DNA from 4 places in the Kitasatospora sp. NPDC057542 genome. Region 1 is predicted to be linked to each of the others. Evidence: riboswitches for the same ligand, from Rfam matches in the RefSeq annotation. Region 1 holds a riboswitch; each other region holds the start of a gene.
The links. A riboswitch is a leader RNA that binds a small molecule or an ion and turns the genes downstream of it on or off. The one in region 1 is predicted to bind cobalamin.

Region 1 (7,198 bases):
CAGGGTGGACTTGCCGACGCCGGTGCGGCCGACCACGAGGCAGAGCTCGCCCTCCGGGATGTGCAGGTCGATGTCGCGCAGGACGGGCGTGGTCTCGCCGTCGTACACCACGCTGACCCGGTCGAATCGGATCACGTGCTCACCTCGGAGGTCGTGCGGTCGGTGGTGGCGGCGCCGGGGCGCGTCGTCGGGCGCGGCCCCGGCACGGCGGCGGATCCGGGCGTCCGGCCGGGCGGCGGCGAGACGATCCCGGCCGCGCCCGCCAGAAGCAGGGCGAGCACCGGGACGAGCGGCAGCGTCGGCCAGGCCAGCGGGTAGAGGGAGGGGTTGAGGTCGGTGGCGTCGTAGCCGACGGTGGCGAACAGCAGCACGGCGGCGGTCACACCGCACCCGGCCACGCCCCACTCGGCGGCCCGCCAGCGGTCCGGCCGGTAGGTGGTGCGCCGCACCCGCCGCCCGCCGAGCAGCAGGCCCGCCACGCAGAGCACGGCACCCGTGAGGAAGGCCGGCAGCCCGAGCACGGCGGGCGCCGTACCGTCCAGCAGCCCGTACACCCCGGCGCACAGGCCGCACATGCCGAGCAGCATCAGCGCGCCGGTGATCCGGCGGGAGCGGCGTGAGGCCGTGCCGGAGCGGCCGTAGCCGCGCGAGTCCATGGCGGCCGCAAGGCTGAGCGAACGCTCCAGCGCGTCCTCCAGGACCGGGACGACGATGCTGCGCAGCGCGCGTACGCCCTTGCGCCGCCCGGCGCGCAACCGCCGTGCCCGGGCGACGCGTTGGACGCTCTGCACCAGCTGGGGCGCGACACTGAGCGACACCGTCACGGCGACGCCCAGCTCGTACAGGGCGCCGGGCAGGACCCGCAGCGCCCGCTTGGGGTTCGCGAGGGTGTTGGCGGCGCCGATGCAGCAGATCAGGCAGGCCAGCCGCAGCCCGTCGAAGGCCGCCGAGAGGGTGGCCTCCAGGGACACTGGGCCACCGATCTGGATCCCCGCGTACCAGGCCGGGGTGGGGATGTGCGGCAGGGAGAAGAGCAGGTGGTCGTGCGGGGTGATGCCGGTGGCGAAGACGCACCGGAAGACTACCCGGATCGCCACCACCGTCAGCGCCAGCCAGAGGTAGTAGGTGAAGCCGCGGGCCCACGGGGCCTCGGTACGGCGGGCCGTCACCACATAGCCGAGCACGGCGAGGACGAGCAGGAGCAACAGCGGGTTGGTCGTGCGGCTGGCCGCCGTCGCCAGGGCGAGCGCCCACGCCCACCAGGCCAGCGGGTGCAGGTTGCGTGCGCTGCGCCGACCACCCGCTCCCCGCCCGGGGGCGGTGGGCGGGGCGGCGGCGTGTTTGTCGAGCGCGGTCACCGGATCACTCGGCCTGTCGCCGGCGGCGGCGCGCCGTGATCACGGTCGCCACGCCCAGGACCACGACGAGGACGGAACCCACCACCGCGGGGAGCATCGAACCTGAGTCGTGCGGGGCATCGGCCACCGGGTTGGCGTCCACCACCCCGCCGGGCACGGCGGGGGTGGCCGTCGGCGCGGCCATGGCGGGCTGCTCAGTCGGCTGGTCGCTCGCAGTGTCCGTCGGTGCCGCGGTGGGCGGCTCGACCGGAATCGGTGTGGCGGGTACCGGCGTCGGCTCGGGGGCGCCCGGCGGGGTGACGCCGTCCTCGGGGGTACCGGCCGTGCCGTTCCCCGGGGGCGTGACGGGCGCGGGCGGACGGGCTCCGCCGGCCGGGGGTTTGGCGGGAGCCGGGGCACGCCCGGTGCCACCGGTAGTGCCGGAGCCGCCGGTGCTGCCGGTGCTGCCGCCCGAACCGGTGCCGGAGCCACCACCACCGCTCGTACCGGTCGCCCCCGTGGAGCCGCCCGAGCCACCGGAGCCGCCCGCGGCGCCCTGGCCCGGGTCGGCCGGCTGCCCACCGGTGCTGGAATTGTGCGCCCGAACGCTGTCCGGCGAGAACGTCGGACGCCCCTCGGTGCCCTCGATGTTGGTGCCGCCGAAGATCCACAGGTCGACGCTGCCGGGCTTCGGCTGGTAAAGCATCGCGCCGAGCTGGCTGTAGGACCACTCGTTCTGGCCCGGATCGGCGTGCCAGTACGACCAGTACGCGGTGGCCGGGGGCGTCAGGACGCACTTCTCCTGGTCCGGGGTCGGGAACTGCTTGCCGCCCTGGAAACCGCTGTAGCCGATCCGGCAGATGAAGGCCGGGCCGTCGTGGCCGGTGCCGGTGGTCTTCCAGCCCCCCTGGTTCAGCAGGGTGTACCCGGTGGTGGGCGTGGTGCCACAGGAGCGCAGCAGCGGTCCGCCCCACGTGCTGAAGTCCACGGCGAGTACGACCCCGGAGGTGGTCGTGCACTGGTCCATCGGCAACGGCGCCGCAGCGGCCGGGGCCGCGCCCACGGCGACGCCGCCGAACGCGAGCGCGGAGGTCAGCGCCGCCGCCCCGGACAGCCGGGCGAGCCGTTCACCGAGTCCCCGGCTCACCGGTGCCGCCCCGGGGTGGCCGCGATGCGGCGACGGGCGACGAGGACGGCCGCGGCGCCGAGCGCGGTCAGCGCACCGGCGCCCGCCGTCAGCGCCAGTGCCTGGCTTCCGGTGCTGGCCAGATTGCCTGAACCGGTCTGCCCCGGCACGCCGCCGGACGCAGCGCCACCGCCGGACGAGGGGGTGTCGGTGACCGGGATCGGCGCGGTCGTGGTGGGCGAGCCCGTCGGGGTGCCGGAGGGCGTACCGGTCGGTGTCCCGATGGGAGTACCCGTCGGGGTCGGCGTCGGCGTCGGCGTTCCGCCAAGGTTGCGGGAGAGCGTGCCGAAGGAGATCCCGGTGGCACCGCCCAGGACCTGCGTCGAGGCCCGGACGTCCGAACCCTGCTGCCCGCCGGAGGCGACGTTGAACCCGCCGTCACCGTTCTGCTGGCCCGCGAGGAAGTCGAGCGCCTTGGCGATCTGTCCACCGTAGGTGGCCTGGCGCAGCGTCATGCCCTGGACGGCCAGCGCGGCCGAGTTGGTGGAGTCGCCGGCCGCACCGGGGAAGCCACCGTCGGGCAGCTGCCGCGCGGCGAGCCAGCCGAGCCCCTTGTCGACCGCCTGGGCGGCCTCGTCCCCGGGGACGAGGGCGAGGGCCATGACGGCCATGGCCGTACTGTCCACGTCGGAGTCGCCGGTGGCGGGGATCAGGCTCGGCCAGGAGCCGTCCGGGTGCTGGAGGCTCTTCAGGTAGGCGATCGCGGGGGCAGCGTCGGTCGCGTCCCCGGCCCGGAGCTGGGCCATGACGGCGAGCGACTGGGAGAAGACCGAGGTGGCGTAGGTGTAGTTGCCCGGGGCGTCGCAGCCGGTGTTCGCGTCGGCCCTGGTGCACACCATCGCGGCGAGGGCGGCGATCAGGTCGCGGCCGCCGAAGGCCCGCGGGTTGCGGCCGACCACCTCGGCGAGCAGCGCCTCCTTGCCGATGGACCCGCCGCCGGCGTACTCGGTGCCGATCGCGGTCCAGTCGTTGACGGTGCGCTCGCTGGCGTCCTTGCCCTGCTGATCCAGGAAGTCGACGATCCTGCGCAGCGCGGCGTCGTCGGTTCCGGTCGCGGCGAGGGCGTAGGCCCCGTCGATGGTCAGGCCGAAGTCGGCGAAGGCCGGGAACCCCTCGTAGTAGTGACCGTCGATCAGACGGGACGGGTCGGTGAGGTAGGCACTCCCCTTGGCCGCGTCGGGCTTCCTCCCCGCAGGCGGGGTCGGCGTGGTCGTGGCACCGGCCGGATCGTGCCGGACGCTGGTGAGATCGGTGCCGGTCAGGACCAGGATGGCCTGCTCGGTGGCGGCGGTGTCCGGATCAGTGGTCGACGCGTCCGGGCCGAAGCCGCCGTCCTTGCCCTGGCGGGCGGCGAGCCAGGCGGTGGCGGCGGCCCGGCGAGAGCCCTGGCCGGTGGCCTTGAACGCCTGGGCGGCGCTTGCGGTGCTGGTGGTGTCGCCGGGGGCGCCGACATACGGCAAAAGGGAGCCGTCGGGCTGCTGGCTCGCCGCGAGCTGGTCGGCGGCCTTCTTGGCGGCTGCTTCGTACCCGGGGGCCGTGCGCAGGGCGAGGACCGCGAGGCCGGTGGTGAGCGGGTCGGATTCGCAGTGGTCACCGGCGACGATCATCGATCCGGCCATGCCGCCGTCGGCGCACTGGAGCGCCGTGAAGCGGGCGAGCGCCGGGGCGGGCGGTGCGACGCCGGCGCGCTGGAGGGCGATGACGCCGAGGGACTGGACCCAGGGCGAGGCCGCACCGAGGAAGTCCCCGGCAGCGGTGCACTTGCCGTTCTCCCCAGCTACGGTGCACACGTGCTCGGTGAGCACGGCAACCAGGTCCCGGCCGCCGAAGGCACGGGGGTCGCGACCCGTACTCTCGGCGACGAGGGCCAGCAGGGCGGCAGCCCTCGTGTCGGGCCTGTCGGTCGGACCGTCGGGGTACAGGAACGCGTCGGTGTGGTCCGCGAGGAAGCCGATGACCTTTCGCAGCGCCGGGTCCTGCGTCCCGGCGGCAGCGAGCGCGATGGCGGTGAGGGCGGTCCGGGGGTAGTCCGGCCCAGGGGCGGCCCAGTTCTCCATGTGATCGCCGCCGACGAGTTGACCGGCCAGCCAGGCCGCGGCGGCCGCCGGATCACCCGTGGCGGACGGCGATCCGGTCGGGCTCGGGGTCGCGGAAGGGGACACAGAGGGCGAGGGGCCGCCGTTCTTGGTGCGGACGGAGTCCGGAGTGAAGCTCGGCGCCCCGCTGGTGCCGCCGATGTCCGTGCCGCCGTAGACCCAGGCCTCCACCTCGCCGGGCTTGGGCTTCTGCGTGCCGGCCCCGAACCGGCTGTAGGACCAGGTCTGTTGGCCGGGCTCGGCGATCCAGTACGACCAGTACGCGGTGGCCTGCGGTGTGTTGACGCACGGCTCCTCGGCCGGTGTCGGGTACTGGACGCCGCCGTTGAAGGTCCCTGTCCCGAGCCGGCAGATGAAGGCGGGTCCGTCGTGTCCGGTTCCGGTCGTGGTGAAACCGGCATTGTGCAGCAGGTTCATGCCCGTCGTGGGGTGGGCGTCGCAGCCCCGGACGACACCGCCGCCCCAGTGGCTGAAGTCGACGGCGACGATCGCGCCCGTCGTTGCCGTGCACTGCTCGATCGGGTCGGCTGCCGCGGTTCCGGGGTGTCCGAGCAGGACCGTGCCGCAGGCGGCGACCGCGACGGTTCCGGCGATCACCAGGGAGGCGAGGTCCCGGTTTCTGTGACGTGTGCGATTGCTGCTGACCCTCACGGCGACTCCCTGGTCGGTCGACACGGGAGGCAACGGCGCAGCCCACGGCACCCCGGGAAGGGGGCCGCCAAGACTGCGTCGTAGTCCGCGACGACGCAAGTGCTCTGTGAACAGACCCCCGGTCCAGGCATTCCGGCTCACCCACCCTCAGGTGGGTCCACGGTTGCGGGTCAGCGCCGGAGTTGGACCGGCTTCCCCTGAATGCCGAGGGCAAAAAATCGGTTCATCAGACCATGGCGGCCGATGAGGAGTCAACGGGGCGTCAGATCGTTCACATCACCTCGTCGGACGACGGGACGTGCGATAGCGTCCGCTGTGGCCGAGTGGGGGAACCCGGTGCGAATCCGGGGCTGACGCGCAGCGGTGTGGGGCGGTGGTCGTGCCGTCCCGAGCCCGAATGCCCGCCCGGCCGTGCACCACGGCGAAAGCCGGCCCACGCGATCCGGGCGGCGACCGCTCCGGCAGTCGCGCGCCCCGAGTGGACGCAGGAATTCCGGGGCAGGGTCGGCGCCCGCCACCCCAAGGAGCCTGTCCCGTGCCCCTCCTCACCCCATCCCGTGCTGCCTCGGCGACCACCGTCGCGCTGGCGGCCGGTGCCCTGTTGCTCTCTGCCGTCCCCGCCCACGCGACCGCCACCCCGGCCCAGATAGCCACCTCCAGGAGCACCGGCGTCACGTACCTGAAGTCTCTCCAGGCCGCCGACGGCAGCTACGTCACCGGCGGCGGGCTCTCCAACGAGTGGGCCTTCAGCGCGCTCGCCGCCGCTGGAACGGCCGCCGCCGACGTCACTCCCGGCGGGGACACCACCAAGAACGCCCGCCTGGTGTACCGCAACCAGCTCGCCGCCCCCGGCCGGCCCAGCGCCTCGCCCGTGGCCACGGACTACGAGCGCGGCATCCTCAACGCCTACGCCGCGGGCATCGACCCCGCCCGCGTCGGCCCCGGCCGCAATCTCCTTGCCGACCTCACCGCCTACTGGCAGAGCGCCGAGCCCGGCTACTACGGGCCGTCCGCCAACTTCAACGGCACCGTCTTCGGCCTGCTCGCCCTAGCCGGCGCCAAGACCCAGGCCGGCGCCCAGCGCTCCCCGCAGAAGCTCATCGACGCCTCCGTCACGGCGGTGCGCGCCAACCAGCACAACGACGGCGGCTGGAACTACAGCAAGGCCGCGGGCGACCCGACGGCGCTCGCCCAGGGCAGCGACATCGACATGACCGGCGCTGCCATGGCCTCCCTGTGCGCAGGCGGCGTGCCCAACACCGACCCGGCGATCGTCGCCGCCAAGAACTTCCTCAAGGGCAAGCTCGCCGCCTCCGGCGCCTTCAACGCCATGTTCGGGGTCAACACCGACTCCAACGGCTGGGCCGTGTCCGGCCTCAACGCCTGCGGCATCAACCCCCAGGGCGCCGACTTCACCAGCGGCACCGGCAAGACTCCGGTCGACTTCCTCATCGCCCAGCAGTTCAAGCCCGGCGGCGGCTTCAAGTACCTGCCCACCGACACCAGCCCGTCGCCCTACGCCTCCGTCGACGGCCTGCGCGCCGTCGCCGGCGCCGGGTTCACCGCCACCCCGCCCACCCCGACCACCGCGGGCGAGCCCACCTGGGCCGCCACCACCGACTTCACCGCCGGCACGGCCGCCCGCCTCTCCCTGGTCGTCGACGACGGCACCAGCGCGCTCAGGGTCTGCGCCGTCACCCTCACCCCCACCGGCACCACCACGACCCTCGGCGACGTCCTCGACCCGGCGGGCACCGCCACCCCGAGCGGCTGCGTCACCTCCGTCACCCCGTCCACCGGCGGCGGCACCATCACCGCGCTCAACGGCACGGCCAACGGCGGCTCCTCCACTTGGAAGGTCAGCCTGGACGGTGCCACCGCCACCGCCGCCACCCGGGCCACCACCGTCCACCTCGGCGACACCGTCT
Region 2 (5,809 bases), on a different contig from region 1:
ATCCGGCGCCGGTCAGCGCGGCCAGGCCACTGGCCGGGTCGCCGAGCGCGCAGCCGGTCTGGATGCCGCCGCCGACGGCGGTGAAGTCGACCACGACGGTGACTCCGGTGGTGCCGGTGCAGGCGGCCGCCTGCGCCTGCGGGGCCTGGACGGCGCAGACGCCGAGCAGTCCGGCGGTGAGGGCCGCCGCGGCGGCGATCGACCCGAGCGTACGGCGGGCCGGGCGGACCGCGGTGAGAGTGTCGGTCATCGGTGAAATCCTCCTGGTGTCAGGCTCGTTCAGCGCGCGACCGGGGCCGGGCAGGCCAGGGTCGGGGCATCGGGGCGGGCCCCGGAAGCGGAGAGGGTGGCCAGCGGGGTGCCCGCGAGGCCGAGGACGGCCTGCGCGGTGGCCCGGGCGCCGTTGCCCGCGTTGAAGCCGGACGCGTCATAGGCGACGGCTCCGCGGACCGCCGGGTCGGCGGAGCAGCCCTGCTGGAACGTGACCAACCGGCTCCAGCCCTTGAGGCCGGCGACGAGGCGCCCGCCGGAGAGCAGCGCCTGGGTGGCCAGGCCGGTGGTGTTGGCATTGGAGGCGCTCGCCCCGGCCGCCGCGAACCCGCCGTCGGTGTTCTGGTGGGCGGTGAGCCAGCCCAGGCCCGTGTTCGCCTTGGCGGCGCGACCGGTGGCGGCGAGGGCCTGGACGGCGAGTGCGGTGGCGTCGGGGTCACTGGTGCAGGTGGCCTGGCCGAAGGAGACCGGGAAGCCGCCGTCCGCGCACTGGCTGTTCGCGAGGAAGTCGACAGCCGCCGCCGGAGCGTCACCGGGTGTGCGGTGCAGGGCGATCACGGCGAGGGACTGGCCGAAGGCGTTGCTGTAGTCGCCCCACTGGGAGCGGTCGGAGAAACGGCCCTCGGCGGTCTGCAGCGAGCGCAGGCGGGCCGGCAGGTCGACGCCGCCGAAGGCCGTCGGGCTCCCACCGCGGACCTCGACGGCGAGCAGCAGCTTGGCGGTCGCGCCCGCGTAGGCCTCGGTGGTGCCGTCGCCGAGGTAGCCACTGATGATCTCGGGCTTCGCCAGCCAGGCGGTGGCCTTCGCGGCGGCCTCGTCGGAGCTGTGCGAGGCGGCGAAGGCCAGCACGGCGTCCACGGTCAGGCCCTGGTCGGGGTAGGCGGTCCCGTTGAAGACGGACTCGAAGTGGTCGCCGTCCACGAGCTGGCGGGCCAGCCAGCCGCCCGCGGCGGCGTCGGGGCGGACCGTCGGGGACGAGGTCGCGGCGGCGGGCGCGGCGTGGGCGGCGGTGGCCGCCGGGAGCGCGGTGGCGAGTGCGAGGGCGGGTATCGCGAGCAGACCGAGAGTGCGGCGGAGCGCGGGCATGGGTGCCTTTCCGGGCCTGGACGCAGGGGCCCGGAGGACGTCGGCGACACGCCGGGCAGCCCTCGGAGCTCCGGCCCGCAGACCACGACGGGAGGAGGGGACGACACACCTCCGCCGACGGGTAATCGGGCTCGCCGCCGACGTGGAGCCGGAGGCCTACCGTTGCGGGTCAGCGCCGGATTCGGACCGGACTTCCCCCATCGGCGGAGTCGCTACTTGACGGCCCATCATGGCGAAACGGAAAAGATCCGGTCAAGGGTTCGTGCGTCACGTCACGGTGGTCCATACCCGGCTTCGCGACGCGCTCCTCCCGGCTGCCGGCGTGATCAGGGTGTCTCGGACGGCAGAATGCCTCTCATGCGGCACATCTTCGTCATCGGCATCGGCGCGGGCGACCCCGACCACCTCACCCTGCAGGCGGTCAAGGCACTCGCCCGCACGGATGTCTTCTTCATCCTCGACAAGAGCGAGGAACGGCAGGACCTGATCCGGCTGCGTCGCCGGATCCTGGCCGAGCACGGGCGGCCCGGGCACCGGCTCGTCGAAGCGCCGGACGCGGAGCGGGACCGCACCACCCCGGCATACGCGACCGCCGTGGACGACTGGCGCGTCCGCCGCGCCGACCTGGTCGAGCAGCTGGCCGTCGAGCACCTCGGTGAGGGCGAGACGGGCGCGTTCCTGGTCTGGGGGGATCCGAGCCTCTACGACAGTGTCATCGCCGTGGTGGACGACGTACGGGCCCGCGGCACGGTCGCGTTCGACTACGAGGTGATCCCGGGCATCAGCAGTGTGTCCGCGCTCGCCGCCCGCCACCGCACCACGCTGACCCGGGTCGGCCGCCCGGTACAGATCACCACCGGCCGCCGCCTGGCCGAGGGGTTCCCCGAGGACGTGGACGACGTGGTGGTGATGCTCGACGGCCGGGCCGCCTTCAGCGGGATCGACCCCGAGGGGCTGGAGATCCACTACGGCGCCTACCTCGGCACTCCCGACGAGATCCTGGTCGCCGGCCCGCTGGCCGAAGCCGCCCCGCGGATCCGCGAACTGCGCGAGTCGGCGCGCGAGCGCAAGGGCTGGATCATGGACACCTACCTTCTGCGGCGATCGGCTGACTGACCGGCGTGCGCCGCCCCGGAAGCGGGGCGGCGCGGCGCGTCAGCGGTTCCGGAACGTACACGTCGTCCGCCGGTCGGAGCGGGGCTCCGGGCCGCTGCTGCCCGCCGGGCGGGCCTTGGTCGGACCGCACGTCCTGGAGGTTCCCGTGCACACCACTCCCGCACCGGGTGCCAGCGGTCCGATCGTCACCGGCACGGACGGATCGGAGCCCTCCCGCAGGGCTGCGGCCTTCGTGTGCCTCACCGAAGCCACACCTCGTACGGGCACTCGCTCTTGCCGAAGGCCCGTTGGTCAGGCGCCCTGGCGGCGGGTGCGGCACTGCTTCTCGCCGGGTCCGGCTCCGCCGGCGCCGTCACCGGCACGTCCGGCGGGCCGGTCCCGGGTGTCCCGCGGACCGTCGAACTGGACGCGTCACCCGCCTCGGTGGCGGTCAGCCCGGACGGGCGCAAGGCCTACGTCGCGGTGAAGGACAGCATCAAGGGCGCGTCGTTCGACCGTCCGTCCCGGCCCGCCACGGATTCGGAGGCCGCGACGAAGGCCCGCACGAGGGGCCGGTCGTCTCCTCGGCGGGTGGCCAGGAAGACCCGGCTCATGGCGGACGGCCCGTCGAGTTCGAGGCGCCGGGCGCCCGCGGGGAGCAGCGTGGTGACGCTGTGGGGGGCAATGGTGACGCCCAGGCCCGCGGCGACGAGCATGATGACGGTGTGCCAGTTCGAGCACTCCTGTACGACCCGGACGTCGTTGCCGGTGTCCCGGATCGGCTGGGTGTTCACGTCGAACGCGCGGGCTCCCGCCGAGCGCGGGAACAGGATCAGGGGGTCGGTGGCCAGCGCCGCCGCTTCCACCCGGTCTCCCTCCGCGGCGGGGTGGTCGGCGGGGACGACCGCGACGAACCGTTCCGTCGTCAGGAGGGCGAGGTCGATGTCGTCGCGTTCCTCGGCATCACGGACGATCCCGATGTCGGCCGTGCCGCGTTCCAGGGCCGTCAGGACGTCGACGGTGAAGCCGTCGTGCAGCCTGACCTGGACGTCCGGGCGGCGGAGGGAGAAGGCCCGGAGCCGTTCGCTGACGATCGCGGCGGCGGAGGTGATGAAGGCGACGTCCAGGCGGCCGGCCTCGCCGCGGCCGACCCGGCCGGCCTCGTCCAGATCGGCGGCCAGCCGGCCCAGGAGGTCCCTCGCCCGCGGCCGGAACGTCATCCCGGCGTCCGTGAGGCGCACGCTCCGGGACGTCCGCCGGAACAGCTCGACGCCGACGATCTTCTCCAGCTGCCTGATCTGCTGGGACAGGGCCGGCTGGGCGATGTGCAGCCGGCGGGCGGCGCGGCCGAAGTGCAATTCCTCGGCCAGCGCCAGGAAGTAGCGCAGATGCCGGAGCTCGATTCGCTGATCCATATCTCCAGCCTATGGATGGCGGCCGGTGTACGTATTGGACACATGAGTCGGCGCAGTCGCAGGCTGACGTGGTGTCGTCCAGGGAAGGAACCCGCCCCATGCCGTACGCGTCCGCACCGCCCGTGGTCTCCTCGATCGCCTCGCCCAGCGACGCCGACGCGTTCCGCGCGCTGAACGAGGAATGGATCTCACAGCTGTTCACCCTGGAGGAGGAGGACCGGGCCGTGCTCGGGGATCCGTTCGGCCGCATCGTGGACCCGGGCGGCGACGTGCTCCTGGCCCGCGAGCCGGGAAGCGGAACCGTCGTGGGGTGCGTTGCGCTTCTGGCCCACCCGGACGCCGTGTTCGAGCTGGCGAAGATGGCCGTCACCCCCGGCGCGCAGGGGCGCGGAATCGGCCGCCGGCTCGTGGCCGCGGCGATCGGCCGGGCCCGGGCACTCGGCGCGGCCAGGCTGTTCCTCGGCACGAACAGCAGGCTGGCCCCCGCCGTCCACCTCTACGAGGACGCCGGGTTCGTGAGGATCACCCGCGACCGGCTCCCGGTGGCCGACTACTACGCCCGCGCCGACATCCTCATGGAACTGGGCTGAAGTCGAACCGGGCTGAAGTCCCGGGCCCGACCTCGGGGCCGCCCGCGGGTGCGGACGGCCGGCCGGGCAGGGACACTGCCACGGCCACGGCACGTCGCCGCGCGGACCGGCCCAGTGGCGGGGCCGCTCAGGACGGCAGGAAGCGGGCGCCCGGGCCCGGGCTGCGGTAGACGGAGTCCGGGGGCAGGCCGGTGTGTCCGGCGGCGCACGTCAGGACGAGAGTGACCGGTTCGTCGCAGCCGTGGCCGTCGGCGGTGCCGTGCCGGACGACGACCGACGGGCCCTCCTCGTCCGCGAGGTACTTGTCGCCCCACTCCAGCAGGGCGATCACGGTGGGCCTCAGGTCGACGCCCTTCTCGGTGAGGCGGTACTCGAAGCGCTGCCGGTCGCCGGGCTCCTGGTACGCCACCCGGTGCAGCACACCCGCGGCGACGAGGCCGTCGAGCCGCGTGGAGAGCAGGTTGCTGGCGATTCCCAGCCGGGTCCGGAACTCCCCGAAGCGGCTGACACCGTCCAGGGCCTCCCGCACGATCAGCAGCGACCACCGCTCGCCGACCGCCGAGAGTGCACGCCCGACCGAACAGTTCGCCGGGTCGATCCGTCGTTGGTGTCGCTGCTCCGCCATGGCTCGATCCTAGACCGCCCCGAAGCACCTGGGTTGACAATCTCCACTCAGTCCCGGCTAGGCTCCGATCCAGCTGAGTTGAGAAATTAAATCCAGGAGGCGACGGCCATGCCGATGCTCGACGTCCACATCCCCGACGGCGCCCTGCGGCCGGAGGCGGAAGCGGCCCTGCTCAACCGCATCACCGAGATCCTGATCCGCCACGAGGGCTTCGACCCCGCCGACCCGGCCACCCGCTCGGTGTCCTGGCTCTTCCTGCACCGGCCCGCCGCCGTCTACGTCGGCGGCGAGATCGCGGACGCCCCGCGCTACAAGGTCGTCCCGTCCGTGCCCGAGGGCCAGCTCGACGCCCGGAAGCGCGCGGGCGTCATCGCCGACGTCACCGAGGCGATCCTGGACGCCGAGGACGGCGCCTGGCCGCGCGACCCCGGCCGGATCTGGGTCTTCCCCACCGAGATCCCCGAGGGCCACTGGGGCGGCTTCGGCAGGGTCAGGCCACTCGCGGCGATCCTCGCCAGGCTCACCGGCCACGACCGCGACCGGGCCCGCGCCCTCGCCGAGCAGCGCATCGCCGAGAGCCGCGCCGAGCACGCCCGGCTGCCGTAGGCGACCGCCGGCCTCTCGGCCCGCAGCGGATCGAGACACCGGGATCGACGAGGAGATCGAGTTCGCCACGAAAGTCCGGCTCGCCCGGCGGATGGTCCGCCGGGCGATGGACCGCCGGCTTC
Region 3 (7,912 bases), on a different contig from region 1:
TGGGACGTGATCTGGGCCGACCTCGTCGCCCTGATGCGCGAGGGCGTCACCGCCGGCCGGATCGACACCGTCCGTCCCGAGCACACCCCCGAGGCGATGGGCCGCCCGCCCCGGGTCGACGACCACGGCGGCGAGGTGTACGTCTACCGGCGGGCCGCCATGCCCTGCCTGGTCTGCGGCACCGAGGTGCGGACGGAGGAGCACGCCGCCCGCAACCTCTTCTGGTGCCCGACCTGCCAGGCGGTGTGAGCGGGGCCCGGCCCCGTGTCGTAGGCAGCCCTCTGACCTGCGACGATGGACGTCGTGCGCGCCGAGCCGCGTGCCACTGTCCGCACTGCCACGTGTGAACGTGGAGCGAAAGGAAGTCCCATGATCTTCATTACGGTCAAGTTCCCGGTCCGCCCCGAGCGCGCCGACGAGTGGCTGAGCCTGGTCGACGAGTTCACCCAGGCCACCCGCCGCGAGCCCGGCAACCTCTTCTTCGAGTGGTCCCGCAGCGTCGACGACCCCAACGAGTTCGTCCTGGTCGAGGCGTTCCGCGACGGCGACGCGGGCAAGGAGCACGTGGAGTCCGCGCACTTCGCCAAGGCCATGGAGGAACTGTCGTACGCGGTGGCCGCCAAGCCGCGGATCGTTTCGACCGAGATCCCCGGCCTGGACGGCTGGGCGGAGATGGGCGAGATCACCCCCCGGTGACACCCGAGGGCCCCTCCGGCCGGGTGCCCAGCCCGTAGGCTGGGGCCGACCGGCCGGAGGGAGCAGGCGGATGGAACGGCACGAGGTGGCCAACACCGTGTCAGGTGCCACGGTGGGCGGCCACGTGGTGCAGGCCCGGGACATCGGGTCGGTGCACTTCCACGAGCGGGAGCCGCTGCCGAGGCCGCATCAGATCCGGCCTCCGCATGGTCCCTTCGTCAACCGGGAGCCGGAACTCGCCGCGCTCGCGGAGGCCTTGGGTCGGGTCGAGGAGGGCGGACTCGGGGTCGTGGTGTTCACCGGCCTCGGCGGGGTCGGGAAGACCGAGCTGATCGCCAAGTTCACCGAGGACCACCGGGAGCACTTCCCGGGCGGGGACCTCTACGCCGACCTGGAGGCCTACCGGCACCAGGGCGGGGTGGACCTCCCCGAGCTGCTGGCCGGCTTCCTCCGGGCCCTCGGCACCGAGCCGCCGGCGGTGGAGGCCGAGCGGTTCACAGCCTTCCGCACCGCCACCGCCGAGCGCCGGTGCCTGTTCTTCCTGGACAACGTCGAGCACGCCGCGGAGGTCCGCGCACTGCTCCCGTCCAGCGGGCTGGTGGTGGTCGCGAGCCGGCGGCGGTTGCCCGCGCTGCGGACGGACGGCGCGCAGGTGCGCCGACTCGGGCCGCTGAGCGCGACGGCGGGCGCCGAACTGGTGCGCGGCTGGGTGGGCTCCGGGCGGGGCACCGACGGGGAACTGGCGGAACTGGTCGAGCTGTGCGGCGGGCTGCCGCTCGCGCTGAACGCGGTCGGGAGCCAGCTGCTGGACCGGGACAGCCTGCCGGTCGGCCGGGTGGTGGCCGAACTGCACGACCGGGAGGGCGGGTTGGCGGTGCTGGAGGACGAGGAGAACGATCTCGGCGCGACGTACGACCTGGTCTACGAGCGGCTGTCGGCACAGGGGCGGGCGCTCTACCACCTGATCGGGGTGCACCCCGGTCCCTTCGTGTCCGCCGAACTGGCACGTGCGGTCGGCGTCGAGCGGGCCGAGCGGGCGATCAAGGAGCTGCGTGGCGTCCACCTGCTGGACGAGGTGGTGGACGACGACGACCGCGAGAACCGCTTCCGGGCCCACGACGTGGTGCGGCTGCACGCCTACGGTCGGACGCGGGAGCTGTCCGACCGCGGGGAACTCCTCGCCGGTGTGGTCGCGTACTACCGGGGCCGGGCGTCGGTCGCCGACCGCGCGCTGGCCGGGAAGCGGCTCCGTCTGCAGGACCGGAGCGGTGACGACCTGCCCGGCTTCCCCTCCGGGACCGCGGCCCTGGAGTGGCTGTACGCCGAACGCGCCAACTTCCGTGCGGTGGTGGAGGAGGCGGCCGCGCAGGGGTGGCACGGCGAGGTGTGGCGGCTCTGCGAGTCGCTCTGGCTGCTCTACCACGGCCGGAAGCTCTACCAGGACTGGATCGCGACCCACCGGCTCGGCATCGAGTCGGCCCAGTGGGACAACCGGCCGGACGCCGTGGTCCGGATGCGCAACCAGCTCGCCCGCGCCCATTACGAGCGCAAGGAGTACCGGCTCGCCGCCGAGCAGTTGGCGCTCGCCACGGAGCAGGTGCCGCTGGTGACCGACCGTCAGGTGGTCGGGGTGCTCTACGAGACCGACGGCCTGCTCTGCCTGGCCGACGGCCGCCCGGGCGACGCGGTGGAGCGGTTCACGCTGGCCCTGGCGGAGAACCGGGGCGACGACCACGGCGAGATCGTCCAGAGCTACAACCTGGCGCAGGCGCTGATCGCCGACGGGCGCGCCGAGGAGGCGCTGACCGTGCTGACCGGGGCCACCGGGCGGGCCGTGGCCACCGGGGACGACGACATGCTGATGAAGCTGCCGCTGGTCCGCGCCCGGGCCCACCGGGCGCTCGGGCAGCTGGATCTCGCCGTCGCTCACGCGCAGGACTGTGCCCGGCAGGCCGAGAGGCGGAGCCAGTACGCGAAGGAGGCGCAGGCGCACACCCTGCTCCTCGCCCTCGCCGAGGAGCTGGACGACGCGGGGCTGGCCGAGCGCAGCCGCGAGCGGCTGCGGCAACTGGCGGGTTAGGGCCCCGTCCGGAAGGACACCCGGGTGTGGTGCCGGCCGGTGCGGACGGTGAGCCCGTGCTCGGGCAGGCCGGCCGGGTCGCCGCCGTCGGCGAGCCAGCAGGCCACGGCGGAGCCGAGCAGCAGCGGGTCGATGCCGGGGTCGGGGCAGCCCCAGTCCGGTTCGGCGCGGGCCTCCAGCAGCAGGCCGGTGCGCAGCCGGAGCAGGTGGCGGGCCGGGCCGAGGGCGGCCACCGCGACGGCGAGGCCGGGGAGTTCGGCGATGGTGTCGGCGAGCCAGCGGGTGGCGGGGCGTTCGGCGTGCACCGCGGTGCGGGCGAGGACCTCGGCGGTGTAGCGCAGGGCGTCGCCCGGGTGTTCGTCGGTCAGGGCGTGGAAGCCGCGCGGGGTGTGGTCGTTCGGGTCGAAGGGGTAGCGCCGGAGGCTGACGTCCGTGCCCCCGCTCGTGCCCTTGACGTCGTACGCGGTGGGCCCCTCGGTGGCCGCGGGGCATGGAACGGGCCTGGGGTAGGGCAGAAGGGCCGGTTCGTCCCGGGGTTCGTCCAGTCCCTCCAGGAAGGAGTAGAGCAGCGGGCGCAGCAGCCGGGCGGACTCGCCGCGGTGGGCGAGCGATCGGCCGGTGATGTCGCTCAGATCGGCCGGGTCCCGGGCCAGGACCAGTTCGAGTTGGGCGGCGAGGTCCCCGTCCGGGTCGAGGACGGGTGCGGCCTGGCCGAAGGCGTAGCTGGGGGAGCGCGGGTCGAGTTCGGCGGCGCCGGTGGCGACGAGCATGGTGCGGTGGTCCAGGGCGGCGCCGTAGACGGTGACCGAGCCGTGGTCGCCGATCACGCAGTCGGCGGCGACGAGTGCGGCCTGCCAGCCCTGGTGGGGCGGGATCAGGCGCAGGCCCATCCGGCGGGCGTCGTCGAGCAGCGCCGCGGGGTCGTGGCGGCTCCACACGTTGGGGTGCAGGACGACGGCCACCGTGTACTCGTCGGCGGGCAGTTGGCGGACCAGCCGCTGGGGCAGGTCGGGACGGCGGCCGAATAACGAGTGCTCGCTCCAGGTGGAGCTGACGACGACGAGCCGTCGGCCGCCGGTGGCGCCGAGCGCGGCGCGGTAGCCGTCACGGGAGCGCCGGCTACCGAGCATCCGGTCGAAGCACGGGTCGCCGACCACCTTGGCGACGTCGAGCGCCTCGGGGCAGGAGACCCGCAGCCGGTCCAGCTGTTCGGGGTGGGAGAGGCCGAGGACGTCCACGAACACCCGTCCGTGGTGGGTGAGTTCGTTGCGGGACAGGCCGGCGGCGCTGATCGTGTCGCCGGTGGACTCGGTGACCAGGCGGTTGTAGCCGGCGCCGTGCGGGAGGACGACGAGGCGGGCGTCCAGACGGTGCATGGAGGAGTGGACGGCGCAGGCGACGGCCAGGTCGAAGTGGCGACGGACGGCGTCCTCCCAGTCCAGCACGGTGAAGCCGGGCAGGCCGTGGAGGTACTCGTCCAGGGCGCGGTCGGCGAAGGCGGAACCGGGGTTGACGGTGAAGTAGAGGTCGATGCCGTGCGGGCTCAGCAGGGAGAGGACGTCCAGGACCCGGGTGGCGGAGGTGAGGGTGCGGGCGACCGCCAGCACGCGGGCCTTGACCGGGTCGGTGTTCCAGCGGTCGGCGGGCCAGGCGTGGGGGTGGGACGGCACACCATGATCGTACTGGCAGGGGCCGCCTCCGGCGCGCCGCACCCTTCCCGGGCCGGCGCGGGAAGGAGTCAGCCCGCGGCCGCGCTGGGTTCGTGGTGCTCGGCGGCGGCGCACTCGTCCAGGAGGGGGCGCATGGCCTCGTCCACGAGCCGGTAGCGCACCACTCGTCCGTCCCGGTCGCCGGTGACCACGCCTGCCGTGCGGAGCAGCCGCAGGGCCTGGGAGACGGCGGGGTCGCGCATACCGGTGGCGACCGCGAGGTCGGTGACGGCGAGCGGGCCGGCCCGGTGGAGGGCGAGCAGCAGGGCGAGCCGCCCGGGGTCGGCGAGCAGGGAGAACCGCTCGGCCCAGGACCGGACGTGCGCGGGGTCGCCGATCGCGGCGATGGCCTCGCAGACCCGGTGCCCGTCGATGGTGCGGTGGCCCGCGCGGTCGGCCGGTACGAGATGCATGCGGACATTCTTGCAGGCGCTCCGCTGTGATCCTGGACACCTGCGCAGGTGCGCAGCCTTGCACGGGTCGGGCCCGGCCCCTACGGTGTAGCCCGCCGTGGTGCTCGGGAAGACCGGTGACGGACCCTCAGGGGTCCCAGCCCGGAGCGGCCCTCGCCACTGTGATCGGGTCGTTCCTCCGCCTGCGGAGGAACGTCGTCCGTACCCACGGAGCCACTGGGCGCCTCGCGCGCCTGGGAAGGCGGGTACGGGCGTCCCGTAAGCCAGGAGACCGGCCACGGCATCTCACGAGGTTTTCCACGAGGTGCTGGAGCGTGATCCGCAGATGACCCTGCCCGAAACCGTTGCCGCCGGGGCGAAGGCGGCCCCTTCCGTCCTGCCCACCTTCAGATGGCGGCGCGAGGACACCGTCCGTACGGCCGGGTTGATGGTGGTGATCCTGGCCATGCACGTGGTGGCCTTCGGGACGCTGATCTTCCTGGTCGCACCCGAGAAGTACGCGGTCGGCACCCAGGTCTTCGGGGTGGGCCTGGGTATCACCGCGTACACCCTCGGCATGCGGCACGCCTTCGACGCCGACCACATCGCGGTGATCGACAACACCACCCGCAAGCTGATGGCGGACGGCAAGCGGCCGGTCTCGGTGGGCTTCTGGTTCGCCCTCGGACACTCCTCGATGGTGGTGCTGATGGCCGCCCTGGTGGCGGGCGGCGCGCAGTTGGCGAACACGCTGATGGACGACGAGTCGACCACCCACAAGTGGCTCGGGATGGTCGGTACGACGGCCTCCGGCGCGTTCCTCTACCTGATCGGCGCACTCAACCTGGCGGCGCTGCTCGGCATCCTCAAGGTGTTCCGGGCGATGCGGGCCGGGCGGTTCGACGAGAAGGAGCTGGAGGCGCACCTCGACTCGCGCGGCTTCATGGCCCGGGTGCTGAACCGGGCGACCCGTTCGATCACCCGGCCCGGGCAGATGTTCCCGGTGGGCATGGTGCTGGGCCTGGGCTTCGACACCGCGACCGAGGTCACCCTGATGGTGATGGCCGGCTCGGGTGCGGCCTCCGGCCTGCCCTGGTACGCGATCGCCTGCCTGCCGCTGCTGTTCGCCGCCGGGATGAGCCTGTTCGACACCCTGGACGGGACGTTCATGAACTTCGCGTACCAGTGGGCCTTCGCCAATCCGGTCCGGAAGGTGTACTACAACCTGACCATCACCGGTCTGTCGATCGCGGTGGCCTTCATCATCGGCACCATCGAGCTGGTCGGGGTGCTGCACGAGAAGCTCGGTCTGACCGACCCGGTCACCGGGTTCATCGCGGACATCTCGCTGGACAACGTCGGCTACGCCATCGCCGGGCTGTTCGTGGTGGTCTGGGCGATCGCGATCGGGTACTGGAAGCTGGCCCGGGTCGAGCAGCGCTGGACGCCCGGGAACTCGTGACTCAGGTGGCCGCGAGCAGCAGCGTGCCCGCGACGGCGAGCCCGGCGCCGACCGCCTGGACCGGGCGCAGCCGCTCCTTGAACACCCCGCGCGCCATCAGTGCGGTGACGACCGGGTAGAGCGAGGAGAGAACGGCGGCCACGGCGGCCGAGCCGCGGTGCGAGGCCATCGCGTAGACCCCGTTGGCGGCGACGTCGGCGAGCCCGGTCGCGGTGAGTGCGGGCAGTTGCGTCCGTACGCCGGGCAGCAGTTCGGCCGTCCCGCCGGAGCGGCGCAGCCCGGCCAGCAGGACGGCGCCACCGACGGCCACGTTGCAGACCCGCTGGACGCACAGCACCAGCAGCAGGCCGCCACCGGTGGAGGCGTGGGCGATCAGGGCCATCACGGTGCCGAAGCCGAAGGCGGCGGCGACGGTGAGCAGCAGCGCCTTGCGGGCCGCACGCGGCCCGCCGCGCTCGGGGCCGGCGGCCAGCACCACGCCGACCATCGCGACCGCGATCCCGGCGACCTGGCCGAGGCCGGGCCGGTCGCCCGGGGCGAGGCCGACGCCCACCGGCACCGCGACGCTGATGGTGGTGAGCGGGGAGATCACGCCCATCGGGCCGAGGGCGAGGGCGCGGTAGAAGGCGAGCACCGCGAACGGGCCGATCACCCCGGCGGCGACCGCCCACCACAGTGCCGGGGTGGCGTCGGTCCAGCCACCGGTGGCCAGGACGGCGGCGAGCAGCACCGCGGCGGCCATCGCCTGGGAGGCAACCACCACGGTGAGTGCGGGCAGTCGTCGGGCGAGCGCGCCGCCGCCGAAGTCGGCGACGCCCCAGAGCAGGCCGGCGGCGAGGGCGAGCAGGGCGGTCACCGCGAGGCTCCGCAGATCGAGGACAGCACAATGCACTCCGAAGTACAGTCGGATGGACTCGTTGCCGAGACGGCAGCGTAGTGCAATGAACTGAACTTTCCGAAGAATATTTTGTACTGTTCCAGCCAGTGGACACCGGAGGACTCCCGCGTGCCGGACCCCGACCTCGTCTCCCGGGCGCTCGCCCACAACCTCAAGCGGCTGCGCACCGAGCGCGGCCACACCCTGGACGCCCTCGCCGCCCGCTCGGGGGTGAGCCGCGGCATGATCGTCCAGATCGAGCAGGGCCGTACCAACCCGAGCGTGGCCACCGTGGTCCGGCTCGGCGACGCGCTCGGCGTCTCGATCGCCACGCTGCTCGACTACGAGAAGGGCCCGGACGTCCGGATCGTGCCCGGTGACCAGGTCGTGCCGCTGTGGACCGGGCCGTCCGGCGGGACCGGCACCCTGCTGCACGGGATCGAGGCGCCCGGGCCGCTGGAGCTCTGGGAGTGGCGGATGGAGCCGGGCGAGGAGTACTCCTCCGAGCCGCACCCGGCCGGGACGGTGGAGATCGTCCGGGTCGACGAGGGCGAGCTGACCCTGGTCCACGACGGTACGGACCATCCGGTGCCGGCCGGCGGCACGGTCTCCTTCGACGCCTCGTACGCGCACGTCTACCGCAACGCGGGGGAGCGGGTGCTGCGGCTGACCATGGTGGTCTCCGTCCCGCCGCCG
Region 4 (7,912 bases), on a different contig from region 1:
CTGGGGCACCCGGCTGCTCAGCCTCGGCTTCGCGCTGCTCACCACGGTGCTGCTGTACTCGCTGACCAGGCGGCTGTTCAACGAGCGGGTCGCCATCTGCGCCATAGCCGTGTACGCCGTCCTCCAGTCCACCGTCGTGGTCGGCTTCTACGCCGCGCCCGAGTCCCTCGCCGTACTACTGGTCGCCCTCGCGGCCTGGACCACGGTGTTCACCGCCCGCCGCCACCCGGCCCTGGCCCTGCTCGCCGCCCCACCCACGGCACTGGCCTGCGCCGTGGCCTACTCCGCGGCCTTCGCCGTCCCCGCGCTGGTCGCCCTCGCCTTCGCCTGCGCCCGGCCGTACCACCGGGCCGGGCCGGCCGCCGTGCGCGCGCTGCTGGCGGCCCTCGGCACCCTCGTCCTGCTGCTCCCGTTCGGCACCCTGGGCAAGGTCGCCGGGTGGTCGCCCTCGCACGGCAACGCCCCCGGCTCTGCCGGCTCGATCCTGCTCGGCACGCTCCAGTGGGCCGGTCTGTTCACCGTCCTCGCGGTGGCCGGCACCATCGCCTACGCGCGCCGCGAGCAGATGAACGAGCACGACGCGCCGGAGAAGGACGCCGTCCCCACCTCCCGGAGCCGGCGCGCCCTGCTCGGGGCCACCCTGACCGTCACCGCCCTGCTGATCCCCGCCGCCCACCTGTGGACCGGCACCTCCGGCGCGCTGTTCCGCCACCTCGGCTACGGCATGCTGCTCGCCGCCCCGCTCGCCGGGGTCGGCCTGACCCGGCTGGTCGGTGCCCACTTCCGCCATCCCCAGCTCGGCATCCTGGTGTGGGTCGCCCTGCTCGCCCTCGGCCTGGAGCAGTCCGCCCTGCGCTACCAGAACGGGCCCGACTCCGGCCGTCTGCTGGCCGTCCTGCGGGCCCACACGCAGCCCCAGGGCCGCTACCTCACCGAGGTCGACGGACTCGCCGAGTACTACCTCGGCAGCGTCTCCAAGCCCGAGCAGTGGGTCTCCGCGCGCACCGGCACGGAGTACCGCGACGGGGCCGGGGTCCAGCATCACGGCGACGACGGCAGCGCGGCCGCGATCCGGGACGGCTGGTTCACGATGGTCGTCCTCGACAGCACCGCGCCGAGGGCCACCGACCGGGCCCTGAGCGAGGCCCTGACCGCCGCCGGGCACTACCGGCTGGTCGCCCAGTTCACGTCGCCGACCGGCGATTCGAGTACGTACAAGGTCTATCTCAAGCACTGACCGGCCGCCCGGCCCACGCACATCTGCGACACGACAGGCACAACATATGGTGCCGCCGCAGTCTGGCGGCACTACATGTATGCTCACTCCTGCTGTCGATGCAGGGGAACCCGGTGCGAATCCGGGACTGCCCCGCAGCGGTGTGCGGGCGGCTCCAGCAGCCGTCCCGCGAGTCCGATTACCTGCCGGACAGCGTGCGCCACGGCCCTCCCGCAGAGGCCGCGCCGGCACCAGCAGTACCCCTCCGGGCCTCGCGGGCGGGCCGGGGAGTAACCGTCGCGCGACGCCGTCTGCGTTCGCGCCGTGCTCCCCTGCCCAGATCGGCCCGGTACCCCCGATCACCGCCGCCGATCGCCGCCAGGAGAGAGCGCCTTGACCATCGCCGCCTCAGCCACCCTGCCCGCCCAGGGCTCCGGTACCGCCTTCACCGACCCGACGGTCTCCGACCCCGGCGGCGCCCTGCTGCGGCTGCTCACCGACCGCAGCACCGACCTCACCGAGGTGGACCCCGGCCATGTCGCCGCCGCCGCGCTGCGCGGCCGCCACGCCGGCTCGGACTTCGCCGAGCTGCGCGGGCTGGCCGTGGACGCCGCCGCGTCGATGATCGCCGAGGACCCCCAGTACTCGAAGCTGGCCGCCCGCCTGCTCGCGCTGGAGATCGTCGACGAGGCGACCAGCCAGGGCTCGGTGTCCTTCTCCGCCTCGATCGCCGTCGGCCACGCCGAGGGCCTGATCGGCGACACCACCGCGGCCTTCGTCGCCAAGCACGCCGCCGCCCTTAACGGGCTGATCGACGCCGCGGGCGACGACCGCTTCGAGTACTTCGGCCTGCGCACCGTGCAGTCCCGCTACCTGCTGCGCCACCCGATCACCCGCAAGGTGATCGAGACCCCGCAGCACTTCCTGCTCCGCGTCGCCTGTGGCCTGGCGGTCGGCGACAGCGAGCAGTCGGTGCGCGAGGTGGCCGAGCTGTACGGCCTGATGAGCCGCCTGGAGTACCTGACCTCCTCGCCGACGCTCTTCAACTCCGGCACCCGCCACCCGCAGATGTCGAGCTGCTACCTGCTCGACTCCCCGCTGGACAACCTGGACTCGATCTACAACCGCTACGCGCAGATCGCCCGGCTGTCCAAGCACGCCGGCGGCATCGGCCTGTCCTACTCGCGCATCCGCTCGCGCGGCAGCCTGATCCGCGGCACCAACGGCAAGTCCAACGGCATCGTGCCGTTCCTGCGCACCCTCGACTCCTCCGTCGCCGCCGTCAACCAGGGCGGCCGCCGCAAGGGCGCGGCGTGCGTCTACCTGGAGACCTGGCACGCCGACATCGAGGAGTTCCTGGAGCTCCGCGACAACACCGGCGAGGAGGCGCGCCGCACCCACAACCTCAACCTGGCGCACTGGATCCCGGACGAGTTCATGCGCCGGGTCAACGCCAACGAGGACTGGTCGCTGTTCTCCCCGGCCGACGTGCCGGAGCTGGTCGACCTGTGGGGCGCCGACTTCGACGAGGCGTACCGCAAGGCCGAGCTGGCCGGCAAGGCCGTCCGCACCATCCCGGCGCAGACCCTGTACGCCCGCATGATGCGCACCCTCGCGCAGACCGGCAACGGCTGGATGACCTTCAAGGACGCCTCCAACCGCGCCGCCAACCAGACCGCTCTGCCGGGCCGCACCGTGCACTCCTCCAACCTGTGCACGGAGATCCTGGAGGTCACGGACGACTCCGAGACCGCCGTCTGCAACCTGGGCTCGGTCAACCTCGGCGCCCACGTGGCCGCCGGGGCCTGCGCCGACGACCTGCTCGGCGCCATGGACTGGGAGCGGCTGGACGCCACCGTGCGCACCGCCGTCACCTTCCTCGACCGCGTGGTGGACATCAACTTCTACCCGACCACCGAGGCCGGGACGTCCAACTCCCGCTGGCGGCCGGTCGGCCTGGGCGTGATGGGCCTCCAGGACGTCTTCTTCAAGCTGCGGCTCGACTTCGACTCCGCCGAGGCGAAGCAGCTGTCCACGCTGATCGCCGAGCGCATCATGCTCACCGCGTACGAGCGCTCCGCCGACCTGGCCGAGCAGCTCGGCCGCCACGAGGCGTACGGCGAGACCCGCGCCGCCCGCGGCGAGCTGCACATCGACCACTTCCCGACGGCCGCCCCGCAGTGGGCCGACCGCTGGACGGCGCTGCGCGCCCGGATCGCCGAGACCGGCCTGCGCAACTCGCTGCTGCTGGCCATCGCGCCGACCGCGACCATCGCGTCCATCGCCGGCGTGTACGAGTGCATCGAGCCGCAGGTGTCCAACCTGTTCAAGCGCGAGACGCTGTCCGGCGAGTTCCTCCAGGTCAACCCGTACCTGGTGCGCGAGCTCAAGGAGCTCGGCGTCTGGGACCAGCAGACCCGCGACGCGCTGCGCGACGCCAACGGCTCGGTCCAGGAGCTGAACTGGCTGCCGGCCGAGGTGCGTTCGCTGTACCGGACGGCCTGGGAGCTGCCGCAGCGCGCGCTGATCGACCTGGCCGCCGCCCGCATGCCGTACCTGGACCAGAGCCAGTCCCTGAACCTGTTCATGGCGGCGCCGACCATCGGCAAGCTCAGCTCGATGTACGCCTACGCGTGGAAGGTCGGTCTGAAGACCACCTACTACCTGCGTTCGCGCCCGGCCACCCGCATCGCCCAGGCCGCGCCGGGTGCCGCCCGCGCCGCCGCGCCGGTGCCCGTGAACACCCCCTCCCTCACCCCGGAGCAGGAAGCCGCCATCGCCTGCTCCCTGGAGAACCCCGAGTCCTGCGAGGCCTGCCAGTGAGCACCCCTGAAGACCGCAAGATGCTGCTCGACCCCGGCTTCGAGCTGACCCTGCGCCCGATGCGCTACCCGTCGTTCTACGACCGGTACCGCGACGCGATCAAGAACACCTGGACCGTCGAGGAGGTGGACCTGCACTCCGACGTCGCCGACCTGGCGAAGCTCAGTGAGGGCGAGCGCCACCTGATCGGCCGGCTGGTCGCGTTCTTCGCCACGGGTGACTCGATCGTCTCCAACAACGTGGTGCTGAGCCTCTACAAGCACATCAACTCCCCGGAGGCGCGGCTGTACCTGAGCCGGCAGCTGTTCGAGGAGGCCGTGCACGTCCAGTTCTACCTGACGCTGCTGGACACCTACCTGCCCGACCCGGAGGACCGCAACGCGGCCTTCGCCGCGGTGGAGAACATCCCCTCCATCCGCCAGAAGGCCCAGTTCTGCTTCAAGTACATGAACGCGGTCGACCACATCGACTCGCTGCAGACGAAGGAGGACCGCCGCGCTTTCCTCCTGAACCTGATCTGCTTCGCGGCGTGTGTCGAAGGCCTGTTCTTCTACGGCGCGTTCGCGTACGTGTACTGGTTCCGGTCGCGCGGTCTGCTGCACGGCCTGGCCACCGGCACCAACTGGGTGTTCCGCGACGAGTCCATGCACATGGACTTCGCGATGTCGGTCGTCGACACCGTGCGCGAGGAGGAGCCCGACCTCTTCGACGACGAGATGGCCAAGCAGGTCACGGAGATGCTGGAGGAGGCCGTCGAGGCCGAGCTCCAGTTCGCCCAGGACCTGTGCGGTGACGGCCTGCCCGGCATGAACACCGCCTCGATGCGCGAGTACCTCCAGGCTGTGGCCGACCAGCGCCTGGCCCGCCTGGGCCTGCCGATCCGGTACGGCTCGGCCAACCCGTTCGGCTTCATGGAGCTCCAGAACGTCCAGGAGCTGACCAACTTCTTCGAGCGTCGCGTGTCGGCGTACCAGGTGGCCGTCGAGGGCTCGGTCGCCTTCGACGACGACTTCTAAGAGGTCGGATACGACAGTGGTGCCCCGCACGGCCGCAGCCCGTGCGGGGCACCACTGTTGTTTCAGTCGGTCGGAAACTCCCCGGACTTGACCCCGGCGAGGAAGGACGCCCAAGCATCGGCCGCGAAGACCAGCGCCGGCCCACCCGGCTCCTTCGAGTCCCGGACCGCCATTGCCGCCGACCGGGTCTGGGCCTCAAGACAGTTCCCGCCCTGCCCGCTGTAACTGCTCTTGCGCCACTCACCTTCAGGGACGGCTACGACCTCGGCCACTTCTACGCAATCGCTCTGCGCGCCCGAGTACGACGACTTACGCCACACGATGCCTCCGAGACCCACCGCGATCACGTCTCGCCTCCACAGACCAGTGACGCTAGCCCAGCCACATTCAAGCGATCGAGACGTATCTACCTATCCGAGAGTTCTCCGGCCTTCACGCCCCGAACGAACGCGGCCCAGGCATCGGCAGTGAACGCCAGAGCTGGCCCACTTGAGTCCTTCGAGTCCCGAACAGCCATCCCGCCCACCATCAACAGCCGGGTCTCCACGCACTCGTTCGCCTGGGCGCTATAGCTGCTCTTGCGCCACCCCTGAGTGGCACTGTCCGGCACAGTCACGCGCTCACACCCCTTCTGATCTCATCGTCATGTCGCCGCCGCGATGGCCGCGATCATATCCAGCGACTCCTTGGGGTTCAGAGCGGCCGATCGCAAGTATTCGAAGACCAACCCATAGCCATCCAGTTCGCCTTGCTGCTCCAGATAATGGCTGCTTGTCAGGGTTTCCAGGAAGACCGCTCCGGGAGTAGGCGAGTCAGAGAAGCCGTACATCACGAAGGCTCCACATGCGCCGGCAGTAGCACCGACCTCCAGCGGCACCACTTGCAAGGTGACGTTGGGGAGCTGCGCCATCTCCGCGAGATGTTCCAACTGCTCCTTGTGAACCTCCACCCCTCCCACCGGACACCTGAGCGCAGGCTCCCAGATGATCGCCCAGAATCGGGCCGGATCCGGCTTCGCGAGAACTTCCTTCCGCTCCATACGGATCTCGACCAGCTGGTCGATGCGCTCTGGTCGGACGGCAGCAGGGTTGGCTTCAAGTAGGGCGCGAGCGTAGCGCTTCGTCTGCAACAAGCCCGGCACAACCATGGTCTGCCACATGCGGATGTAGCGAGCATCATCTTCCAACCCGAGAACATCGACATACGCCGATGGGATGGTGTCGCCGTAGTCGTGCCACCAGCCGCGCTTCTTGCTCTCCCGCGACAACTTCTCCAGAGCTTCACGCTCCCTGACGCCCACCCCGTACAGATCCAGCAGGATCCCGAGGTCCAGCCGACGAACGCCCGAAACCCCGGTCTCTATGCGGCTGATCTTGGCGCGGGAACAAGCGAGGGCCTGAGCCGCGTCCTCCGTCCCCTTGCCCGCAACTTCGCGAAGGCGGCGAAGTTCCGAGCCGAGTCGCCGGGCGCGGACAGTCGGCTTCGATTCATCAGCCATGCGCAAGTCCTCTCACCTAACGGCCACAGTGTGCCTTGTGACGGTTCGTCAATCCAGCGTAACCACATCTGCATCGTTGCAGTTGTTTCGCTTGCAGGTTGCACCAATCCAGGTGCATGCTACCTGGCGTAGTGAGTACCGCCACACAGCGTTACTTCGGTGGGGCTCACCACCGGGCATCCCCATGCCTTCTTCAGCTGTCTTCACCCCGCACCACCGGAGGTGGCCCCGCCATGCCTGAAGCCGTCTTCCCCTCCCCCATCGAGCAGACCTGCCGGCTCACCCGGCACCGAAAGTCCGCCCGAACCGCCCGCCGGAAGCTCCACGACTTCCTCCTCCCCCACCCCTCGGGCGAACTCCTCCTCCCCACCGGCGAGTTGCTGGTCAGCGAGCTGGTCACCAACGCCATCCAGCACTGCCGCGCCCCGCGCGACCGGCACATCCTCGTCCGCTTCCAGCTCTCCCCGGACGACACCCTCCGCATCGAGGTGCACGACGCCGACGGCGAGAAGCCCGCGCCCCGCCCCATCTCCACCTCCTCCGAGACCGGCCGAGGCCTGTTCCTCGTGCAGGAGTTGGCCACCCAGTGGGGCTGCTGCCCGCGCGAGGGCGGGATCGGGAAGGTCGTCTGGTGCCACATCTCCCCCGAGGCGGGCGCCGCGTGAGCGCCGTCCGGGCCGGGATCGCCGGCATCATGCGCCCCACCGACTTCCCCAGCGTCGACCACGCCCTCCCCGTCCTCTGGGAGCGGGTGCGCGAACTCCCCATCCGTGAGGCCCACCGGGACTTCATCCGGATCTGCATCGGACCCGGCGGCGGCGAGGGCGTCGCCCGCTGCCTCAGCCGTAACGACACCTGGAGCACCACCCTCTACGTCGGCGAGATGACCGACTGGACCGCCCACCCGATCACCATCGCCACCATCGACCAGCCCTGAACTCCCCCGCCCCCGAACGGCATTCACGCCGGGCGGGGGCTACCGAACTCGGGGCAGAGCTGTGGAAGCTTCGACAGGCTTCCGGCGAGGAGGCCAAGGCCGTGGCGCGCAGAGCCGTCACGCCGCCGAACAAGTCGAACAAGACCCATCAGCCACCAGATCCGTCTGGGCCTCACGACGCGGGAAGTCGGCCGGTCCGACTTCTCGCGCACGGGTTCGGTGGGACCACCTGGGCGTTGGACCTTTGCCTGCCGGCCGGCTCACCACCGCATCGGCCTCCGGCGCTGCCGGGCCGACCTCTTCCCCTCATTCTTCCGCCCAGGTCCTGGGCGGGGCGGGGCCGTTCCATGCCGCCCCGAAGCGATACCGAAAGGTGCAGACGATGACCGATCACAACCTGTACGAACTCGACCTCTCCCGAG

Region 2: another riboswitch for cobalamin. It lies ahead of ACFU7Y_RS37805 (prenyltransferase/squalene oxidase repeat-containing protein); the one in region 1 lies ahead of ACFU7Y_RS34900 (prenyltransferase/squalene oxidase repeat-containing protein).
Region 3: another riboswitch for cobalamin. It lies ahead of ACFU7Y_RS32435 (HoxN/HupN/NixA family nickel/cobalt transporter); the one in region 1 lies ahead of ACFU7Y_RS34900 (prenyltransferase/squalene oxidase repeat-containing protein).
Region 4: another riboswitch for cobalamin. It lies ahead of ACFU7Y_RS14665 (ribonucleoside-diphosphate reductase subunit alpha); the one in region 1 lies ahead of ACFU7Y_RS34900 (prenyltransferase/squalene oxidase repeat-containing protein).

The regions. Positions count from the first base shown of each region.
Region 1 covers NZ_JBHVFE010000417.1:764-7,961, forward strand. The annotation lists partial or broken gene ACFU7Y_RS34885 (energy-coupling factor ABC transporter ATP-binding protein) at 1-135, opposite strand, end outside; gene ACFU7Y_RS34890 (CbiQ family ECF transporter T component) at 132-1,358, opposite strand; gene ACFU7Y_RS34895 (hypothetical protein) at 1,363-2,484, opposite strand; gene ACFU7Y_RS34900 (prenyltransferase/squalene oxidase repeat-containing protein) at 2,481-5,270, opposite strand; cobalamin riboswitch at 5,375-5,519, opposite strand; cobalamin riboswitch at 5,597-5,673, shown strand; gene ACFU7Y_RS34905 (hypothetical protein) at 5,806-7,198, shown strand, end outside.
Region 2 covers NZ_JBHVFE010000500.1:340-6,148, reverse strand. The annotation lists partial or broken gene ACFU7Y_RS37810 (hypothetical protein) at 1-250, opposite strand, end outside; gene ACFU7Y_RS37805 (prenyltransferase/squalene oxidase repeat-containing protein) at 280-1,356, opposite strand; cobalamin riboswitch at 1,455-1,603, opposite strand; gene cobF (precorrin-6A synthase (deacetylating)) at 1,714-2,472, shown strand; gene ACFU7Y_RS37795 (LysR family transcriptional regulator) at 2,925-3,866, opposite strand; gene ACFU7Y_RS37790 (GNAT family N-acetyltransferase) at 3,965-4,456, shown strand; gene ACFU7Y_RS37785 (helix-turn-helix domain-containing protein) at 4,584-5,081, opposite strand; gene ACFU7Y_RS37780 (hypothetical protein) at 5,190-5,687, shown strand.
Region 3 covers NZ_JBHVFE010000354.1:1,610-9,521, forward strand. The annotation lists gene ACFU7Y_RS32410 (DNA-formamidopyrimidine glycosylase family protein) at 1-249, shown strand, start outside; gene ACFU7Y_RS32415 (putative quinol monooxygenase) at 370-696, shown strand; gene ACFU7Y_RS32420 (AAA family ATPase) at 767-2,776, shown strand; gene ACFU7Y_RS32425 (hypothetical protein) at 2,773-4,446, opposite strand; gene ACFU7Y_RS32430 (metalloregulator ArsR/SmtB family transcription factor) at 4,515-4,898, opposite strand; cobalamin riboswitch at 4,980-5,193, shown strand; gene ACFU7Y_RS32435 (HoxN/HupN/NixA family nickel/cobalt transporter) at 5,224-6,339, shown strand; gene ACFU7Y_RS32440 (EamA family transporter) at 6,341-7,195, opposite strand; gene ACFU7Y_RS32445 (XRE family transcriptional regulator) at 7,346-7,912, shown strand, end outside.
Region 4 covers NZ_JBHVFE010000093.1:10,805-18,716, forward strand. The annotation lists gene ACFU7Y_RS14660 (glycosyltransferase family 39 protein) at 1-1,237, shown strand, start outside; cobalamin riboswitch at 1,284-1,442, shown strand; gene ACFU7Y_RS14665 (ribonucleoside-diphosphate reductase subunit alpha) at 1,610-4,039, shown strand; gene ACFU7Y_RS14670 (ribonucleotide-diphosphate reductase subunit beta) at 4,060-5,055, shown strand; gene ACFU7Y_RS14675 (DUF397 domain-containing protein) at 5,118-5,402, opposite strand; gene ACFU7Y_RS14680 (DUF397 domain-containing protein) at 5,462-5,671, opposite strand; gene ACFU7Y_RS14685 (helix-turn-helix transcriptional regulator) at 5,699-6,553, opposite strand; gene ACFU7Y_RS14690 (anti-sigma regulatory factor) at 6,787-7,218, shown strand; gene ACFU7Y_RS14695 (hypothetical protein) at 7,215-7,490, shown strand; gene ACFU7Y_RS14700 (DUF397 domain-containing protein) at 7,873-7,912, shown strand, end outside.